DNA from 2 places in the Streptomyces sp. NPDC002537 genome. Region 2 is predicted to be linked to the other one. Evidence: riboswitches for the same ligand, from Rfam matches in the RefSeq annotation. Region 2 holds a riboswitch; the other holds the start of a gene.

Region 1 (10,278 bases), on a different contig from region 2:
TGCCGGGGGTTCAGCGAGGAGTACGGGTCCTGGAAGATCATCTGCACGTCGCGGCGCATCGGGCGCATGCCCGAGGTCCCGAGGTGGGTGATGTCCCGGCCCTGGAACTCGACGGTGCCACCGGTGGGTTCCAGCAGCCGGGTGATCAGCCGGCCCATGGTCGACTTGCCGCAGCCGGACTCCCCCACCACGCCGAGGGTCTCCCCGGCGCGCACGTCGAAGCTGATGCCGTCCACGGCCCGTACCGCGCCGACCTGCCGGCGCAGCAGGCCCTTGGTGATGGGGAAGTGCTTGACCAGGTCCGTCACCTTGAGGAGGGTGTCCGGTCCGTCGGGCGCCGTCGGCTGCGGGGGGATGGTCGCGTCTCGGTCGGGCACGGTGTCGTCCTTCACAGCTTGGGCGCAATCTCTTCGGTCCAGATACGGGTCCGCTCCTCCTGGGTCATATGGCAGGCGGACCAGTGCCGGTTCCCGCCCTCGCCGGAGACCAGCCGCAGCTCGGGCCGCTCGGTGCGGGTGATGCCGCCCTCGGGGATGTCGGCGTAGGGGCAGCGGGGGTTGAAGGCGCAGCCGGGCGGCACGTTGATCAGGCTGGGCGGGGAGCCCTTGACGGGGATGAGCCGCTCGGTCTGCTCGCGGTCGATCCTCGGCATCGAGCCGAGCAGCCCCCAGGTGTAGGGGTGCCGGGGCTGGGAGAAGACCTTCTCCGCGGGGCCGCGCTCGATGCAGCGGCCGCCGTACATCACCAGGATGTCGTCGGCCAGTTCGGCGACGACGCCGAGGTCGTGGGTGATGATGATGACCGCCGAGCCGAACTCCTTCTGGAGGTCGCGGATCAGGTCGAGGATCTGGGCCTGGACGGTCACGTCGAGGGCGGTCGTCGGCTCGTCCGCGATCAGCAGTTCGGGGTTGTTGACGAGCGCCATCGCGATCATCGCGCGCTGCCGCATGCCGCCGGAGAACTGGTGGGGGTAGTCGCCGACGCGGCGGTGCGGCTCGGGGATGCCGACGCGGTCGAGCATCTCGACGGCCCGTTTCCGCGCGGTCCTCCGGTCGGTCCGGTGGTGCACGCGGTACGCCTCGGCGATCTGGGCGCCGATGGTGAAGTAGGGGTGCATGGCCGACAGCGGGTCCTGGAAGATCATGGCCATCTTCCGGCCGCGCAGGGTCCGTACACGGTCGGGGTCGGCGGAGATGAGCTCCTCGCCGTCCAGCCGGACCTCGCCGGAGATCCGGGCCTTCGCCGTGCGGTGCAGGCCCATGACGCCCAGGGAGGTGACGGACTTCCCGGAGCCCGACTCGCCGACGATGCCCAGGGTCTTCCCGGCCCCGACGTCGAAGCTCACGCCGTCGACGGACTTCACCAGACCGTCGTCGGTGTCGAAGTGGATGCGCAGGTCGCGTACGGAGAGGAAGACGTCCGGGGCGTCCGCCGGCGGGGTGGCCACGGGTTCGCCCGCGGCCGCGTCCCGGGTCACGCGCTGTTCCTTGCCGGGCTCGCTCACGAGTACCTCACCCTGGGGTCGATGGCCGCGTAGACCAGGTCCACCAGCAGATTGCAGATGACGATGAAGAAGGCGGCGACCAGGGTCACGCCCATCACGATGGGCAGGTCGTTGTCCTGGATGCCCTTGACCGCGTACTCGCCGATGCCCTTGAACGAGAAGACCGTCTCGGTGATGACCGCGCCGCCGAGCAGCAGGCCGAAGTCCATACCGAAGATGGTGACGATCGGGGTGAGGGCGGAGCGCAGGCCGTGCTTGGCGACGACCTTGCTCTCCTTGAGCCCCTTGGCGCGGGCCGTGCGGATGTAGTCCTCGCTCATGGTCTCCAGCATTCCCGCGCGGGTGAGCCGGGCGTAGAGCGCGGAATAGAGGAAGGCGAGACTGCACCAGGGGACGAGGAGGTTCCACGCCCATTGGCCGGGGTTGTCGGTGAAACTCACGTAGTTGATGCCGTCGCCCCACACCGGCCATTGGACGGTGAGGAGGCTCAGGGCCAGCATGCCGGTGAAGAAGATCGGCAGCGAGACGCCGGCCAGGGCCACGCCCATGAAGAAGCGGTCGAAGACCGTGCCCCGCTTGAGCGCGGAGAGCACGCCCACGGCCACGCCCGAGATCAGCCAGATCACGGCGGCGCCGATGGCCAGGGAGAGGGTGACCGGGATGCGCGAGGTCAGCTGGGGCCACACCTCGACATGGCTCTTGAAGGAGTAGCCGAAGCACGGCGCGGCGCAGTGCGAGGCGTCCGGGCCGAACTTGTAGTCGGCCCCCACCACGATGGCCTTGATGAAGTGCCAGTACTGGGTGTACAGGGGCTGGTCGAAGCCGAGGTTCTTCTTGACGGCGGCGACGGCGCCGGCGTTGGCGTCCTTGCCGACGTACTGGGTGGCAAGTTGGTCGACCGTCTGCCCGGCGATCCGGGGGACGAGGAAGAAGATCGCGAAGGTGACTGCGCTGACCACCAGCAGCAGTAGGACCGCGGCGAACAGGCGTCGGATGATGTACGCAGCCACAGCTGTGCGGCACCGGCGTCCGCGGGACGGAGTGTCCCGGCCCGGCGGACGCCGGCACCTTCACCTGCCTTTCGAAAGTCTTCGGCGGGCTGGCCCGCTGCTACTTGGAGGAGCCCATCAGCAGGTAGTCGTACATGCCGAGGTAGGCCTGGGTGACCGTGACGTTGGTCGCGGACTCGGGCCGGAAGAGCAGGTTCTTGCGGTAGACCAGCGGTACGGCGGAAGCGTTCTCGGCGACCATCTTGTCGATGTCGCCCCACGCCTTGGCGCGGGCGGCGGCATCGGTGTTGGCGATCGCGTCGTTCAACGCCTTGTTGATCTGCGGGTCGTTCAGCTCGGAGACGTTGTTGCCGCCGGAGGGCTTGATCGCCGAGCCGTTGACGATCTGGTCGAGGAAACCGAAGCCGGTCGGCCAGTCGGCACCCCAGGCGGTCATGATCATGCCGAGGTTGTGGCTGTGGACGTAGTCCGGCACACCCGCGAAGTTGGTGAAGTACTTGCCGGTCGGGAAGGTCTTGATGTTCGCCGTGATGCCGATCTTCTTCATCGACGCCTGGACGGCGGTGGCCGCCGCCATCTCGGCGGGCCGGTCGGAGCGGGCCGTCAGATTGGTCTCGAAGCCGTTCGGCTGACCGCACTGCTTGAGCTCGTCCTTGGCCTTGTTGATGTCACCGGCGCTGTTCGGGGTCTCGTACAGGCTGAACTTCGCGTAGCCGTTGACGGTCGGCGGCAGCAGGGTCGAGGCGACGTCACCCTTCGGGTCGCCGCCCTGGGCCTGCTGGATCGACGCCTTGTCCATGCCCCACTGGACCGCCTTGCGGCAGTGGATGTTGTCGAACGGCTTCACGTTCACGTTCAGGCCGAGGTACGAAGTGGCGCCGGCGTACGGCATGTCGGTCTGCTTCTTGTACTTGCCGCCCAGCACCTTCGACTGGGTCTGCGGGCCGACGCCGGTGCCGTACGCGTCGGCGGTCACGCTGTCGTTGAGCAGGCCGTTGTCGACCGTCGTCTGGAGGATCTTGAATTTGAACGAGTACTTGTCCGGCAGGGCCTTGCGGATCGGGTCCGTCTTCGGGTCCCACTGGGGGTTGCGCTCCAGCGTCGCACTCTTGCCCTCCTCGTACGAGGAGAACTTGTACGGGCCCGTGGAGACGATGTGCTTCACGTACTCGGCGCCCTTGTCCGCCTTCTGCGGCACGGGGGCGGTCTGCGAGAAGGTCGCGAGATAGTCGAAGTCGGCGAAGGCGTCCTTGAGATGGAAGACGATCGTCTGGTCGTCGGGCGTCTCGATGGACTTGATCCCCTCGGGGGACTTGTCCTTGTACGGGCCCTGGTACTTGTCACCGCCCTCCAGGTGCGCCTTGAAGTACGTCGGTCCGTTGGACAGCGCGTCGGGCGCGAAGTTGCTGCGCTCGACGGCGTACTTGACGTCCTTCGAGGTGACCGGCGTGCCGTCCTCGAACTTCACCCCGGTGCGCAGCTTGTACGTCCAGGTCTTGGCGTCCGGGCTCGGCTTGCCCAGGGACTCGGCGAGGTCCGGGACGACCTCCAGGCCGTCCTTGCCCGCGGCGGGCTTGAAAGTGGTGAGCGAGCGGCTGTAGAGGCGGGAGAAGTTCTGCACCCAGCCGTAGTAGGTGTTGCCCGGGTCGAGGGAGTCGGGGACGTCCGTCGCCTCGTAGGTGACCGTGCCCCCCTTCTTGTCCGTCTTGTTGACGATCGAGGAGAGGGCCGCGTCCGCGGTCACGTTCTTGTTCCCGCTGCCGCTGCCGCTGCTGTCGTCGCTCTTCGAGCTGCTGCACGCGGTGGCCCCCAGCGCCAGCACCACGGTCGTGGCGAGCACAGCCGTCGCTTTTCTTGTGTTCACCTTGAGGAAAGCCCCCTCTGTCGATGGATGGTGGCGCGGTGGACGGGAGGTCGCCGCGGTCACTTGCTGCGCGGGTCGAGGGCGTCACGCAGCCCGTCGCCCAGCAGGTTGAAGGCCAGCACCGTGATGAAGATGGCGAGACCTGGCACGAACATGTACTGCGGATCGGCCTGGTAGAGGTCCGTCGCGCTGGTGAGCATGCCGCCCCAGGATGCCTGCGGCGGGGCGATGCCCACGCCCAGGAAGCTCAGCGCGGCCTCGAAGAGGATGTTCGTCGGGATCAGCAGGGTCGAGTAGACGAGGATCGGCGCCACCAGGTTGGGCAGCAGCTCCCGGAAGAGGATGAACGGCCCGCGCGCGCCGAGGCTCCGGGAGGCCTCGACGAATTCCCGCTCCCGCAGGGAGAGCGTCTGCGCCCGGACGATCCGGCCCATGTAGGGCCAGTTGAAGAAGCCGATCACGAAGATCAGCACACAGATCCGCAGCGGCAGGCCCGAGAGCCCGAACGCGCCGTCCTGCAGCGCCGCCGAGATGGAGATCGCGAACAGCAGCAGCGGGAAGGCGAGGAAGGTGTCCATCATCCGGCTGATGACGCTGTCCACCCAGCCGCCGTAGAAGCCCGCGACGACGCCGAGCACGGCGCCGAGCACCACGGAGAGCAGCGTGGCGCCGGTGGCGACGATCAGGGAGACCCAGGAGCCCTCGATGATGCGGGCCAGGATGTCGCGCCCGTACTGCGGGTCCACACCCAGCGGATGGTCCCAGCTCATACCGCCGAACCCGCCCTTGGGGGCGAGCCGTTCGGGGTCGACGAGGTTCTGGTGGAACTGGTTGGGATCCAGCCCGAAGACGGATTCGATGGGCTTGGCCAGCACGGCGAGCAGGATCAGCAGGATCACCACGACACCGCCCGCGACGGCCACCTTGTCGCGCTTGAAGCGGATCCAGGCGATCTGGGTGAGCGAACGCCCCTCGATCTGGCTCTTGTTGGCCCCGGCGAGAACGGCCTCGGGCTGCGCCCCGGCGGCTCCTCCGGTGGTCTCGATAGGTGCGGTCACAGTGCCTTTGACCCCTCTCGGGCCGGGGGTGACCGGCCCACGCCCGCCGTGGAAGGCGGCTTCGAACTCACAGGTACACGTGCAAACTGATGCAGTTGGTACTGATGGAGCGGAAGGTCACAGAAAAGGACTCGTACGCAGGAGCGACGTCCCTTGGAGCGGGAGTCTTCAACGCGGCCGCGATCACCCGCCAGCCCCGGCCGGGAATGGATGCGCAACCGTGATGTGGCCAGTGGGCTTCCGTTATCCGAACGCCGGGGGCGGCTCAGCGGATGCCTGTCGGCCGGGTGTCAACTTGTGCTGCTTACCAGCATATTGGGGACACAGCGGATCCGACCCCTGCCGGACCGGGCCCCGATGGATCAGTTCGGACGGGTCGGTTCGGTACGGATCCGTTCAGTACGGATCCGTTCAGTAAGGCTGTGGAGCCGCGCCCTGCGGGGCCGCGCCGCCGGGCCAGCCGGCCGGAGGGTAGCCGTAGCCGCCGGACGGGGGCGGCACGGCCGGGCCGCCGTAGCCGTCGCGGTCGAAGAACGGGCGCGCGTGGGCGCGCATCCACATCGCGACCGGGTCGTGCTCGTCCGACATCGCGACCGTGGACACCGGCAGCCCCTCGGGCACCGCGCCGAGCGACTGCCGCATCATCGACCGCACCGTGTCCACGGCGGCCCGCGAGGTGTCGTACAGATCGAGGCCGATCGCCAGATAGGGGGTGCCCAGCGCGGGCTGCACCCAGGCGCGGCGCAGCGCCCGCACCGCGGGCGTGTGCCGGGCCTGCTGCCCGAGCAGGGCGTAGAACTGCGGGATGTCCAGGGCGGGCTCGCTCAGTTGGAGCGGTCCGGCGGGCAGCCGGTCGAGGCCGCCCGCGATCCGCCGCAGGTCGAGCCAGGGCACGCCGACACCACCGCCGGGGGCGTGCGGATTGAGCCACAGGCCCCAGCGGTCGGGGTAGAGCGCGCCGGCGACGGCACGGCCCGGGACGACGACGTGGGCGCGGTTCCAGCCACTGGCGGCGAGCTCCTGCGCGGAGGTCACGCACGGGGCGTAGCCGAGGCCGTCGACCTCCATGTTGCCGTACTGCGCGTCGGGCGAACCGGCCTGGCCGTGCCAGAGCAGCATCCAGACGCCGCCCTCGGCCAGCGCCTGGAGGAGGGCCTCATAGGCGTCGTACCGGCCGGGCGCCACCTGGCGCAGCATCTGCTCCACGCCGCTCCCCGCGCCCGCGCTCACCTGGTTCCGCCCCTTCTCTCGGCCGCCCCCGGCCGCTTTCTCCAGTGCCCCGGGGCGCGGCAGCGCGCCCGGTCCGGTCATACCGACAGCTTACGAGCCCGCGGCGGCGGGCACGGGAGGAGTCACAGGTCACGGTCGTAGAACGGACGGACCTGAGCCAGCATCCAGTCGGCCACCGGGTCCCGCGCCACGTCCAGGAAGACCAGCTGTACGGGCCAGACGACGGGCGCCGTGCCGAGCGCCCTGCCGAGGGCGTCCATGACGGCGGTGCGGCTGCCGGGGTCGGGCAGGTCGAGCTCGACGCCGACGAAGAGCGCGGGGTCGGCCCCCTCGACGCTGGCGAGGGCGCGGCGCGCGGTCCGTACGCACTGGGCGGCGGCGAACTCCAGCCCGGCGGCGGCGAGGAAGCCGGTGGGCTCCTGCTGCCAGTCGGGCTGGAAGAGGCGGACCCGGCCGCCGGTGGCGTCGCCGTCGAGGAGGGTGCGCCCGGCGCGGCAGAGCTCGGCGACGGCGGGCGGCGGGAGGGGCGCGCCGACGGCGCCCTCGGGGTTGACGGCGAGGCCGACCTGCGGGGGCAGGCCGCGGGCGAATTCGACGGCCGGTGCCACGGCGAAGGGCATCCGGTCGCCGACGACGCGGAGGAACTCCGCCTCGGAGCTGAACACCGGTACGTAGGCGGCGCCGTCGAGCTCCATGGTGGGGAGGTCGAGGTCGGGGCTGTCGGGCCCGCCGCCGCCCGGCAGGGGCACCCAGAGGTGGCTGCGCCCGAGCACCTCGACGATGCGGGCGCCCGCGCCGGGCACGCCCAGGGAGGCGGTGAGCACCGCTTCGAGTTCATTGGCGGGCCAGCCCTGGGGGAGGCCGCCCACGGGGGCGCCGGCCGGGGCCGCGGGCCGACCGTACTGCTCGGGGATGCTCATCTCGTCCAACCGCCGTCTCTACAAAGCCGCACCCGAACCCTAACGGTTGGGCCGACGCCGCCGCCTGCGGCCTGCGGAATTGCCCACCGGCGAGGGGCGGGCGACCGCGCTCCCGGGACAACCGGCCCGTTCGGCGGCCGAGGAGACCTCGCGTCAGCGCGCCCGGCTCCGGGGAGACCCGTCAGCGCCCCTGCGAACCACCCGTGGGGGTGCACCCGCGGAGCCGGTGAAGGTGATCCGCCGCAGCGCGTCGGCCGCCGGACGGTCCATCAGCACCACCGATCCCACGCCCCCCGGCATCCTCCCGGCCACCGCGTCGGCGACCAGCCGGGCCGCCGCCCCCCGGTGGCGGCGGAACGCGCGCGCGGAGACCGTGCGCCCGCGCGCCGCCTGGCCCGCCAGCGCGAGGCCGGGGCCGACGTCGAGCAGCAGCAGGTGGACGGTGCCGCCCCGGCGGCGGGCCTCACGGACCAGCCACCGCCGCACCCAGCCGCGCTCGCCGCAGTCGTGCACCACCCCGCTCGCCCCGGAGCGCAGGGCCCGCCGGAGGGCGGCGTAGTGGACGAGCCGCACCAGCGGCCGGTACACGGCGTACGGCAGCCAGCCCGGGGTGCGGCGCTCCAGCCGCTCGCGGGAGTCCTGGGAGTCGACGCGGCGGACGGCCGCGCCCCGCTCGTCGAGCGCGGGCACGGCCCGCCGTATCAGGGTCGTCTTCCCGCTGCCGGGCAGTCCGGAGACGACGACGAGGTCGCCCGGGGCGCAGCGCAGCTCGGCGCGGCCGCCGCCGCGCAGGTCGAGGACGCCCGGCCGCACCCGGCACTCCCCCGCCGCCGGGCCGCGCGGCGCCCGCTCCGGCGGCGCGGCCTCCGTCCGCTCCCCGTCCGTGTCCCGCGTGCGCACGATGACCGCCTTCCCCCGTACCGGGCCCCGCCCGGTCACCATCCGACTACCCACAGAACGTAAAGGAAAGGTAATGCAATTGAGAGGACGGCGGGCGGTCCGTCGCGCGCCCGTCCGTGCAATGATGTGCGCGCCAACTGCGTACCCAAACTGCATACCGGCCGCTCGAATCCACGCGGGAGAGTTCCAGCCATTGAGTGCTGGGCGCCGAAGGAGCAAGTTCCTCCCTTGAATCTCTCAGGCCCCGTACCGCGTGGGCGAGGCAGATCTGAAAAGCGGGCCGTCCTGCGCGGCGGCCCCACCGAAGGTGCAAGCCGACAGCGCGTTCGTCGCTCGCGGTGAACCTCTCAGGTTCCGATGACAGATGGGGAGGACGTCCTCATTGCCATGCCTGGGAGCCCACACCATGACTGATGCCCCTCGCCGAACCGCTCTCGACGCGCTGCACCGCGCGCTCGGTGCCACGATGACCGACTTCGCCGGCTGGGACATGCCCCTGCGGTACGGAAGCGAGCGCGACGAGCACGTCGCGGTGCGCACCCACGCGGGCCTCTTCGACCTCTCCCACATGGGCGAGATCACCCTCACCGGCCCGCAGGCCGGGCAGGCGCTCGACCACGCGCTGGTGGGCAATCTCTCCGCGCTGGCGGTCGGCCGCGCCCGCTACACCATGATCTGCGACGCCGCGGGCGGCATCCTGGACGACCTGATCGTCTACCGCCTGGCCGACCAGGAGTACATGGTCGTCGCCAACGCCTCCAACGCCCAGGTGGTGCTGGACGCGCTGACCGAGCGCGCGGCGGACTTCGCCACCGAGGTGCGGGACGACCGCGACAACTACGCGCTGCTCGCGGTCCAGGGCCCCGAGTCCCCCGGCATTCTCAAGTCCCTCACGGACGCGGACCTGGACGGCCTCAAGTACTACGCGGGCCTGCCGGGCACCGTCGCGGGCGTGCCCGCGCTGATCGCCCGCACCGGCTACACCGGCGAGGACGGCTTCGAGCTGTTCGTCGCCCCGGCCGACGCCGAGAAGCTCTGGCAGGCGCTGACCGACGCGGGCGCCGCCGTCGGTCTCGTGCCCTGTGGCCTCTCCTGCCGCGACACGCTGCGCCTGGAGGCGGGCATGCCGCTGTACGGGCACGAGCTGACGACCGCCACCACGCCGTTCGACGCGGGCCTCGGCCGGGTCGTGAAGTTCGACAAGGAGGGCGACTTCGTGGGGCGCGAGGCGCTCGCGGCCGCCGCGGAGCGCGCGGAGGGCAACCCGCCGCGCAAGCTGGTCGGCCTGATCGCCGAGGGCCGCCGGGTGCCGCGCGCCGGATTCGCGGTGGTCTCCGGCGGCGAGGTCGTCGGCGAGGTCACGTCCGGCGCCCCCTCCCCCACGCTCGGCAAGCCGATCGCCATCGCGTACATCGACGCCGCCCACTCCGCACCCGGTACAAAGGGTGTGTCCGTGGACATTCGCGGCAGCCATGAGCCCTACGAGGTCGTGGCCCTGCCCTTCTACAAGCGGCAGCGCTGATCTCTTCCCGTCTCACCTGTCAATACCCGTTGCACAAGCACCCACGCGCATCCAGGAGAATCAAGCCATGAGCAACCCCCAGCAGCTGCGCTACAGCAAGGAGCACGAGTGGCTGTCGGCCGCCGAGGACGGTGTGGCGACGGTCGGCATCACCGAGTTCGCCGCCAACGCGCTCGGTGACGTCGTCTACGCCCAGCTCCCGGCGGTCGGCGACTCGGTCACCGCGGGTGAGTCCTGTGGCGAGCTGGAGTCGACCAAGTCGGTCAGCGA
Region 2 (10,278 bases):
TGCCGCTCGCGCCCGCGCCGCCCGGCATCGCCGCGCACCGCGCGCACCGGTTCACCGAACTGCTGTCGGTGCTCACCCACCGGCTCACCCCGTCGCCCCTGCTCAGGACCTCGGCCTGAACGGCGTTCCGCAGCGGACCGGACACGCCCCGTGGCCACGGCGGCCACGGGGCGTACCGCCGCGCTCACCCTCCCGGACTAGCCCGGGGCGGCCAGCCCGAATCCCCCGAAGAGGCCGTCCTGTTGACGGCAACCGCCCGCACGGGTGACGCGTCCTCATCGGGAGAGGAGCGCTGCCGGGAAATCCCTGCGGAATCGCGCCCGTGGGGCAACACTGGTATCGACCAACCTATTCGCCAACGGGGGGCGGCATGACCACAGCATCGAGCCGCAGGACAGCCACCACATCACAGCGAAAGAACCTCCCCATGTGCCAGCACCAGCCCACGTGCCCCTCAGCCGACTCCGCCGACAGGGAAGCCGCCCACCTCGTGGCGCACTTCCCGGAACAGGGCTGGAGTCTGCTGTGCAATGGCGTCCTCTGCTTCGAGGACACCGGTGAGCTGCTGCCGGACGGGCAGATCATCGCCCCGCACCGGCCGCTGGACAGCGGTCATGTGGTGACGGCTGCCTGACCGCGGCAGCAGAACGGAGCGCGCTGTACGGACAGGGCGCACAGCACGTCACGCACGTCACGCACCAAAAGGGCCGGCCCGGCGCAGTCGCCGAACCGGCCCCTCTTCGTTCCCGCACGGGGCCCGGCCGTCACCGCACCGGGCCCCCGCACCGGCTCAGTTCTCGTACTCCTCCAGCGGAGGGCAGGAGCAGACCAGGTTGCGGTCGCCGTACGCGCCGTCGACGCGCCGCACCGGCGGCCAGTACTTGTCCGCGGACACCCCGGCGGGGTACGCGGCCTCCTCACGGCTGTACGGGTGCTCCCACGCGCCGGTCACCGAGGCGGCGGTGTGCGGGGCGTTCCGCAACGGGTTGTCGTCCTGCGGCCACTCGCCAGAGCCGACCTTCTCGATCTCGGCGCGGATGGCGATCATCGCCGCACAGAAACGATCCAGCTCGGTGAGGTCCTCGCTCTCCGTCGGCTCGATCATCAGGGTGCCGGCCACCGGGAACGACATCGTGGGCGCGTGGAAGCCGTAGTCGATCAGGCGCTTGGCGACGTCGTCGACGGTCACGCCGGTCGCCTTCGTCAGCGGCCGCAGGTCCACGATGCACTCGTGCGCGACCAGCCCGTTCGGACCGGTGTAGAGCACGGGGTAGTGCGGCTCCAGCCGCTTGGCGATGTAGTTGGCGCCGAGCACCGCGACCTGGGTCGCGTGCTTGAGCCCCTCGCCGCCCATCAGCCGGACGTACGCCCAGGAGATCGGCAGGATGCCCGCGGAGCCCCAGGGTGCCGCCGAGATCGGGCCGACGCCGGTGGCCGGGCCCGCGGCCGGCTGCAGCGGGTGGTTGGGGAGGTAGGGCGCGAGGTGCGCGCGGACGCCGACCGGGCCGACGCCCGGGCCACCGCCGCCGTGCGGGATGCAGAAGGTCTTGTGCAGGTTGAGGTGCGAGACGTCGCCGCCGAACCGGCCCGGCTTGGCCACGCCCACCAGGGCGTTGAGGTTCGCCCCGTCCACGTAGACCTGGCCGCCCGCGTCGTGCACCAGCGCGCAGATGTCGCTGATGTGCTCCTCGAACACGCCGTGTGTGGAGGGGTAGGTGACCATCAGCACGGCCAGCTCGTCCGCGTACTGCGCGATCTTCGCGCGCAGGTCGTCGGCGTCCACCTCGCCGTCCTCGCCGGTCTTGACGACGACGACCTTCATCCCGGCCATCACGGCGCTGGCGGCGTTGGTGCCGTGCGCGGAGGACGGGATGAGACAGACGGTGCGCTGCTCGTCACCGTTGGCGCGGTGGTAGGCCCGGACGGCCAGCAGACCCGCGAGCTCGCCCTGGGAGCCCGCGTTCGGCTGGATGGAGACCTTGTCGTAGCCGGTGACCTCGGCGAGCCGCTCCTCCAGCTCCGTGATCAGCGTGAGATAGCCACCGGCCTGCTCCACCGGCGCGAAGGGGTGCAGCGCGGCGAACTCGGGCCAGGTGACCGGCTCCATCTCGGTGGTGGCGTTGAGCTTCATGGTGCAGGAGCCGAGCGGGATCATGCCGCGGTCCAGGGCGTAGTCCCGGTCGGCCAGGCTGCGCAGGTAGCGCAGCATCGCGGTCTCGGAGCGGTGCTCGTGGAAGACCGGGTGGGTGAGGTAGTCGTCGGCGCGCAGCAGGCCCTCGGGGAGCGCGTCCGGGGTCGCGGCGTCCAGCGCCTCGATGTCGGCGTCCACCCCGAACGCCGACCACACGGCCGTCACGAGCTCGCGGGTGGTGGTCTCGTCGCAGGCGATCCCGACCAGGTCGGCGTCGACCTGCCGGAGGTTGACGCCGCGCCCGCGGGCGGCGGTGACGACCTCGGCGGCCCGGCCCGGGACTCTCACGGTCAGGGTGTCGAAGTACGAGCCGTGCGCGACCTCGACGCCACCGGCCCGCAGCCCCGCCGCGAGCAGCGTGGCGTAGCGGTGCGTGCGCCGGGCGATCGAGGCGAGGCCGTCGGGACCGTGGTAGACGGCGTACATGCCGGCCATGACGGCGAGCAGCACCTGGGCGGTGCAGATGTTGCTGGTGGCCTTCTCGCGGCGGATGTGCTGCTCGCGTGTCTGGAGGGCCAGGCGGTACGCCTTGTTGCCGTCGGCGTCGACGGAGACACCGACGAGGCGGCCGGGGAGGCTGCGGGCGAACTGCTCGCGGACGGCCATGAATCCGGCGTGCGGACCGCCGAAGCCCATGGGCACGCCGAAGCGCTGGGTCGTGCCGACCGCGATGTCCGCGCCGAGCTCACCGGGCGAGGTGAGCAGGGTGAGGGCGAGCAGGTCGGCGGCGACGGTGACGATCGCGCCGAGCTCGTGGGCGCGCTCGACGACCGGGCGCAGGTCGCGTACGGCACCGGAGGCGCCGGGGTACTGCAGCAGGACGCCGAAGACACCGCGCTCGGCGATCTCCTCCGGGATGCCCCCGGACAGATCGGCGACGACGACCTCGACCCCGGTCGGCTCGGCGCGGGTCCGGATGACGGCGACGGTCTGCGGCAGGGTGTCGGCGTCCACGAGGAAGACGCCCTGCTTGACCTTGCCGACGCGGCGGGAGAGCGCCATGGCCTCGGCGGCGGCGGTGCCCTCGTCGAGCAGGGAGGCGCCCGAGGTGGGCAGCCCGGTGAGGTCGGCGACGACGGTCTGGAAGTTGAGCAGCGCCTCCAGCCGGCCCTGGGAGATCTCCGGCTGGTAGGGCGTGTAGGCGGTGTACCAGGCCGGGTTCTCCATGACGTTGCGGAGGATCACCGGCGGGGTGAAGGTGCCGTAGTAGCCGAGCCCGATCATCTGGGCGAGGACCTGGTTGCGGCCGGCGAGCGCGCGGAGTTCGGCGAGGACCTCCGCCTCGCTGCGGGCCCCGGGCAGGGCCGACGCCTCGGTGCTCTTGATCACGTCCGGCACGGCGGCGTCGGTGAGTTCGTCGAGGGAGCCGAATCCGACCTGGGCGAGCATCTTGGCCTGGGCAGCGCTGTCGGGGCCTATGTGGCGGCGCTCGAAGGGCGTGCCGCGCTCCAGGTCGGAAAGGGAGATGCGGTGGGCTGTCATCTGCGGAGGCCTCCTGGTCGTTTCGACCTGCGAGGGGTACCACGGCGCGGGTACCCGGACGGCCTCCCCCTCTGTCATCTCAACCTGAGAGCTTCACCGGGCAGCGGCCCGGCTTTCACCGTCGGTGAGGACGGGCTCCGGCGTTGTGCCTGACCTGGGCCCGCCCTGCTTTCCAGAGTGACCTCGTCCATGCGGTACGTGTGCCTGAGAGATTCCGGGGAGGATTTGCTCCTTCGGCGCCCCCGCAAAAGCCCGTCAGGGCTCTCGGAGGACTCTCCCGCACGGGGTCTGCGGCCACTCGCCAGCCTACCAGCGCAGGTAGGGGGCGATCCCTCGAGTGGCCGGTTCCCGCTTTGTGCCTTTTCGTTGGTGTCGAGAGGTGTTCCGGGAGGTGTTCGGGGCCCTGCCGAGGCGGCCGGGGGCATGCGCGAACCATGGGAGGAACGGTGCAGACCGATATCGATCCGCGGAATCTCATCGGCCGGAAGGCGTTCGACCGCGACGGCATGAAGATCGGCACCGTGGACGAGGTGTACCTCGACGACGAGACCGGCGAACCCGAGTGGGCGGCCGTGCGCACCGGCCTGTTCAGCCGGGACGCCTTCGTGCCGCTGGTCCCCAGCGAGGTCGTGGGCGACACGCTGCGCATCCCGTACGAGCGCGCTCTGATCAAGGACGCCCCCGATTTCGGCGTCGGCCGCCATCTCTCCCCCGAGCAGGAGCTCCAGCTCTACCGCCACTACGGGCTCGCCCTCCCGGCCGGGGACACCCCCTCCACGCCGGGCGTCGAAGCGGGACGGACGGACTCCTCCGGCACTTCCGGGCGGACGGAGGAGGGGCTCGGTACGGTCAACGGCTCGGCGGGCTGAGCGGCCCGTATCAGCGGCAGGGGATCGGCCGGTTCGAGCGCGGGGTCGTCGACGGCGAAGGTGCGCACCCTCCCGGGCTCGGACCAGGGCTGCTCGAACCGGACCGTGACGCGGCCGACGCCACTGCCCTGGATCCAGCCCGCCCCGAACTCGGCGTGCCGGACGTCCAGCCCCGGCAGCCAGCGCCGCGCCGGCGCCTCGACGGCGGCCGCGGGCCGTTCCGGCTCCTCCCCCGCGGTCTGCGGGGTCTCCTCGTCGGCAGCGGCCGCCTCGCTCGCGGCCTGGGCGAAGAGGTCCTCCTGGGTGTAGTCGGCGAGGCCCGTGACGCCGACGCCCAGCAGCCGCACCCCCGCGGTCGTGTCGACGCCCTCCAGCAGCCGGGCGGCGGCCTCGCGCACCACGCCCGGGTCGTCGGTGGGCCCGCGCAGGGTCTCGGAGCGGGTCAGCGTCGAGAAGTCGTAGCGCCGCACCTTGATCACGACCGTCCGCCCCGAGCGCCCGGCCGCCCGCAGCCGCTGGACGCAGCGGTCGGCGAGCCGGGTGAGCTCCAGCTGGACCCGGACGCGGTCGGTCACGTCCTCCTCGAAGGTGTCCTCCACCGATACGGACTTGGCGTCCCGCTCGGCGACGACGGGCCGGTCGTCGCTGCCGGTGGCCAGGGCGTACAGCCCCGCGCCGTGGGCCTTGCCGAGCAGCCGCACCAGCTCCGCCTCACCGGCCTCGCCCGTCTCCGCGACGGTGGTGATCCCGGCGCGGCGCAGCGTCTCGGCGGTGGCGGGGCCCACCCCGGGGATGACGCGGACGGACATGGGGCCCAGCAGCGCCGACTCCGTGCCCGGCTCGATGAGGAACAGACCGTCGGGCTTCGCCTGCTCCGAGGCGATTTTGGCGAGCATCTTCGACCCGGCGAGCCCCACGGACCCACTGAGCCCCGTGGCCGCGCGGATATCGCTCCGCAGCCGCTCCCCCACGGCCCGCACCGCCGCCGTGGCGGGCTCGACGCCGCCCGCCTCCAGGTCGACGAACGCCTCGTCGAGGCTGAGCGGCTCCACCAGCGGCGAGAGCCGCCGCAGCAGCCCCATGACCACCTCGCTCACCTCGCGGTAGAGCGTGAACCGGGGCGTGAGATAGGCGGCGTTGGGGCACAGCCGACGTGCCTGGGCCGTCGCCATCGCCGAGTGGACACCGAAGACGCGGGCCTCGTACGAAGCGGTGGCGACCACTCCGCGCGGACCGATCCCACCGACCACCACGGGCTTCCCGCGCAGACTGGGCTTGGCCGCCTGCTCCGCCGAGGCGTAGAAGGCGTCCATGTCCAGGTGCAGGATCGTGGGTGCGGCTCTCACACCACCGATGTTCCCGCACGCCACTGACAATCGCGCTGACGTGCGACGGAGCGTCGGGCGGGGGTCCTGTCGCGGGGGTCAGCCCGCGCGGTTGCGCCGCCGCGCCAGCTCGTCGGCGGGATTGTGGCCGATGAGGGTCTCGCCCGTGTCGATGCGCTCACCGTGCAGCTGGGAGAGCACGGCCTCGACGTCGCGCCAGACGACGCCGACGGCGATCCCGAAGACGCCCTGCCCACCCTGGAGGAGGTCGACGACCTCGTCGGGCGAGGTGCACTCGTAGACCGTCGCACCGTCGCTCATCAGCGTCATCTGCGGGAGGTCGCCCGCCCCGCGGGCACGCAGGTGCTGGACGGCCGTGCGGATGTTCTGCAGGGAGACCCCGGTGTCCAGCAGCCGTTTGACGATCTTGAGAACGACCACGTCCCGGAAGCTGTAGAGCCGCTGGCTCCCCGAGCCGTAGGCCGGTCGCACACTCGGCTCGACCAGGCCCGTACGCGCCCAGTAGTCGAGCTGTCGATAGGTGATGCCCGCCGCGGCACACGCCGTCGGCCCCCGGTACCCGATCTTGTCGCTTTCCGGCCCCTGCGGTGCGCCGACCGCCGCCGGGACGGCATGACGGGAGGGCTGTTCGACCGTTCCCCCATACAGCGGATACGGATTGCCGACCGCTGTACCGTCGCCCATGCTTCTCACGCCGACCTCCGTCCTTGACCTGCCTTCTCGACGGTAGGCAGTCACCCGGGGCGCGTCAACGATCGCCACACTCGGCACGCCGAGTGATAATCACCCAGAGAGTGGTTTTACGTATCCCGGCGCCGGGAAAGGCTAATCGAATGCGCCGCGCCCGGCCCCCCGAAGGGCGCCGTACGCCTCACTGGCTGTTGGTGCCGAAGTCCTCCGGCGAGATCTGGTCGAGGAATTCACGGAACTTCTCGACCTCGTCCTCCTGCTCGTCCGGAATGGCGATGCCGGCGTCGTCCAACACCCCGTCGCTGCCGTAGATCGGCGTCCCGGTGCGCAGCGCCAGCGCTATGGCGTCGGACGGCCTGGCGCTGACCTCCACCCCGCTGGCGAAGACGAGCTCCGCATAGAACACGCCCTCGCGCAGGTCCGTGATGCGGACCTCGGTGAGCTCCTGGCCCACCGCCTCCAGCACGTCCTTGAAAAGGTCGTGGGTCAGCGGGCGGGCCGGGGCCATGCCCTGCTGGGCGAAGGCAATGGCCGTCGCCTCCCCCGGTCCGATCCAGATCGGGAGGTACCGGTCGCCTCCCACTTCACGCAGGAGCACGATCGGCTGGTTGGAGGGCATTTCCACCCGGACACCCACGACATCGAGCTCGTTCACACAGCAACCCTAGGACGTGCCCGGCAGGTTTGGGTAGTCGGGCACTCGCCGGTCAGTGCGAACGCGTCCGCAGGGCGGCCTGTACGAGTGCCGCGTGCAGGCGTACGGACAGCGCCGCGAGCTCCCGCGCAGTGGCCTCGGCGTGCGCCCTGGTCTGCGGATTACGGTGCCTGCGCAGCGGTGCGACCACCTGTTCGACCAGTCCCGCCTGGCGGTCGGCGGCGGCCTTCATGACGCGAAGGTGCCGCGGCTCCAGGCCGAACCGCCCCAGGTCCGTCAGCAGCTTGGCGACATCGACCGCCTCGGCGTCGAATCCGCCGTCCGAGTGGGGTACGAGCAGGCCGTACGACTCCCACTCCGCCAGCTCACTCTCCGTGACGCCGACGGCGCCCAGGAGCTCCGCGCGGCCGACCCGGGCGGCCGTGGGCCGCTCGAAGGCCGCCACGGCACCCCCCACGCCCCGCGCTCCACCGTCGACGCCGTCCGGGCCGTCGGCGCCCTGGGGCTGTCCGGGGACGGGCAGCTGGACACGCTCGCCCCTGGCCAGCGCGTCCAGGTGCTCCCTGATGACCCTGAGCGGCAGATAGTGGTCACGCTGCATCCGCAGGACGTACGCGAGCCGCTCCACGTCCTCCGCGCTGAACTTCCGGTACCCGGACGGCGTGCGCTGGGGCTCGACCAGGCCCTCCGACTCCAGAAAACGGATCTTGGAGATGGTGACCTCGGGGAACTCCTCGCGCAGCAGATTGAGCACCGTGCCGATGCTCACCGGCCGCCCCTCCACTCCGGCGGCACCGGACGCACCGGCACCGCCTGACGGTGTTCGCAGCATGGCCCTTCCCTGGGAGTCCCCCCGGACGGAGTCCGGGGGAGGGTCAGATGCCCCGCTGGCTGCCGTAGAAGACCAGCCGGTACTTGCCGATCTGCACCTCGTCGCCGTTGGCGAGCTCCGCCGAGTCGATGCGCTCACGGTTCACATAGGTGCCGTTGAGGCTGCCGACATCGGCGACCGTGAAGCCGCCGTGCTGCCCGCGGCGGAACTCCACGTGCCGCCGCGAGACGGTGACATCGTCGAGGAAGATGTCGCTCTGCGGATGACGGCCCGCGGTCGTCACATCGCTGTCGAGCAGGAACCGGCTTCCGGAGTTCGGCCCCCGGCGGACGACGAGCAGCGCCGAACCCAGCGGAAGGGCGTCGACGGCCGCCTGCGCCTCGGGAGAGAGCGTCGGGATCGGCGTCTGGCCGGTGGCCTCGGAGTCATACGCCTCGAGGCCGGAGATGGAGATGGTCGAGGTCGTCTCGGAGGCCCGCTCCGCCACGGCTCCGGGACGCAGCGGCGCACCACAGTTGGAGCAGAACCGGCTGGCCTCGGCGTTCCGATGGCCACACCTCGTACACACCGGCAAGGCAAACCCTCCACCCGCACTTGAGGTCGCTGGTGCCCCGAAACCTATGCGTCCGGCCGCGGCAGGGTCAACAGCGGACGCGCCGGACCCTCCCGAAATGTCCCCTCCGGGCACATCCACCTGATCCCGGAACAACGGACGCCCTTCCTGGGCTCCTTCGCCGCCTTCCACGGGGCGCGACGCCCGGTGGCGGGCGGAACCGCTGCCACCGTCCCGGCGTGCACTTCTGCCGAACAACTTCGCAAACAACTTCACGGGCGATTCCCCTTGACCGAAACAGACCCGCCCGTGGGGCAGGACGAACCCTCGACGCACTCACCGTCCGACCCGGACATCCATACAACGTCCGTGGTCAACAGACAGTTTCCACCACGCGCCCTCGACTTGATGCGCCGACCCCCCGCAACCTCGTGACCTCCGCGCGAAGCCCCTGGGCCCGCCCGCCTCACTGCGATGACGACCGAGCGTAGTCAGGCCGCTTCGCCGGGCGCAAGGCATCCACAATGATCTTCTCAGACCGGTTGACCGAGACGCCCGCCTGCTCCTTCTCCAGGGTCTGCACCACACCACCGGGGATGTTCAGCGCCGGCTCAAGATCCTGCGGCCTGCCGATCACCTTGAACACGTAGGGCTGCGAGACCTTCTTGCCGTCGATCTCCACCTTCCCCGCGGCACCGGAGAAATATGTGTCCGCGGTGACCCGGACATCGTTGATCTGGATCGCCTCGGCGCCCGCGGCGCGCAGCTCCTGGATGGTGTCCAGCAGCTTGTCCGGCTCGACCGACCCCTTGGAGTCGCTCACCGTGAGCTCGATGCCGGGCCCTTGCGCCGCCACCGTACCCGCGAGCACGGCCAGCTGCTGTTCCTTCTGCACGGTCTGTTTACGGGCCTCCGCGGCCTGGTTGGAGCTGCTCTCCAGTTCGGACTTCTGGCTGTCCAGGCGCCGCTTCTCGTCCTCCAGGCGCTTGGTGCGGTTGTCCAGCTCGTCCAGGATGCGCACGAGGTCCTCCTGCCGGGCGCCGCGCAGCGCGCTGTTGTCGCTCGTCGAACGTACCTGGATGGCCAGGCCCAGTCCGAGTACGCAGAGCAGTACGGCGACCGTGAGCTGGGCGCGCGTCAGCCGCGGCGGCCAGAGGCCGTTCACCAGCCGTTGACGGCCCGTCAACGGCTTGGCTTCGGCCACCCCTTCCTCCGGTGCGGCCGCGGGCTCGGGCTCGGACGGCGGCTCGGACTCCTTGCCGTCGTCCGGCTCGCCGGCCGGGGGTTCCGCTTTCCGCTCCGGCTCCGGCTTCCGCTCCGGCTTCTGTTCGGCTTTCCGTTCCGTGTCGGGCCGGTCGGCAGCCTCGTCGGGCTTGCCCGGTTCGCTCTTCTTGCCGGTCTTCCCGGTCGGCTTCGGCTCGTCGGCCGGTGTCGGCTCCTCGGGCGTGTCGTCGGTGCTCATCGGCCTCACGCCCGGAAGATGTGCCGCCGGATGGCGGCCGCGTTGGAGAAGATGCGGATGCCCAGGACGACCACGACGCCGGTGGACAGCTGCGCGCCGACGCCGAGCTTGTCGCCCAGGAACACGATCAGCGCGGCCACCACCACATTGGACAGGAAGGAGACGACGAACACCTTGTCGTCGAAGATCCCGTCCAGC

The links. Region 2 has a riboswitch for glycine ahead of gcvP (aminomethyl-transferring glycine dehydrogenase). Riboswitches for the same ligand answer to the same signal wherever they lie in the genome.
Region 1: linked by a shared signal. The riboswitch ahead of gcvT (glycine cleavage system aminomethyltransferase GcvT) and the one ahead of gcvP (aminomethyl-transferring glycine dehydrogenase) in region 2 are both predicted to bind glycine.

The regions. Positions count from the first base shown of each region.
Region 1 covers NZ_JBSFWT010000046.1:21,470-31,747, reverse strand. Annotated here, with positions in the region: gene ACWD4A_RS21055 (ABC transporter ATP-binding protein) at 1-377, opposite strand, end outside; gene ACWD4A_RS21050 (ABC transporter ATP-binding protein) at 389-1,477, opposite strand; gene ACWD4A_RS21045 (ABC transporter permease) at 1,501-2,514, opposite strand; gene ACWD4A_RS21040 (ABC transporter substrate-binding protein) at 2,615-4,378, opposite strand; gene ACWD4A_RS21035 (ABC transporter permease) at 4,438-5,436, opposite strand; gene ACWD4A_RS21030 (enhanced serine sensitivity protein SseB C-terminal domain-containing protein) at 5,848-6,633, opposite strand; gene ACWD4A_RS21025 (enhanced serine sensitivity protein SseB) at 6,789-7,586, opposite strand; gene ACWD4A_RS21020 (AAA family ATPase) at 7,740-8,489, opposite strand; glycine riboswitch at 8,653-8,748, shown strand; glycine riboswitch at 8,749-8,860, shown strand; gene gcvT (glycine cleavage system aminomethyltransferase GcvT) at 8,893-10,008, shown strand; gene gcvH (glycine cleavage system protein GcvH) at 10,076-10,278, shown strand, end outside.
Region 2 covers NZ_JBSFWT010000093.1:12,656-22,933, forward strand. Annotated here, with positions in the region: gene ACWD4A_RS29985 (hypothetical protein) at 1-119, shown strand, start outside; gene ACWD4A_RS29990 (DUF5999 family protein) at 428-634, shown strand; gene gcvP (aminomethyl-transferring glycine dehydrogenase) at 791-3,673, opposite strand; glycine riboswitch at 3,856-3,963, opposite strand; gene ACWD4A_RS30000 (PRC-barrel domain-containing protein) at 4,120-4,542, shown strand; partial or broken gene ACWD4A_RS30005 (DNA polymerase IV) at 4,548-5,888, opposite strand; gene ACWD4A_RS30010 (MerR family transcriptional regulator) at 5,967-6,581, opposite strand; gene ACWD4A_RS30015 (bifunctional nuclease family protein) at 6,760-7,233, opposite strand; gene ftsR (transcriptional regulator FtsR) at 7,286-8,065, opposite strand; gene ACWD4A_RS30025 (FHA domain-containing protein) at 8,109-8,954, opposite strand; gene ACWD4A_RS30030 (DUF881 domain-containing protein) at 9,085-10,080, opposite strand; gene ACWD4A_RS30035 (small basic family protein) at 10,086-10,278, opposite strand, start outside.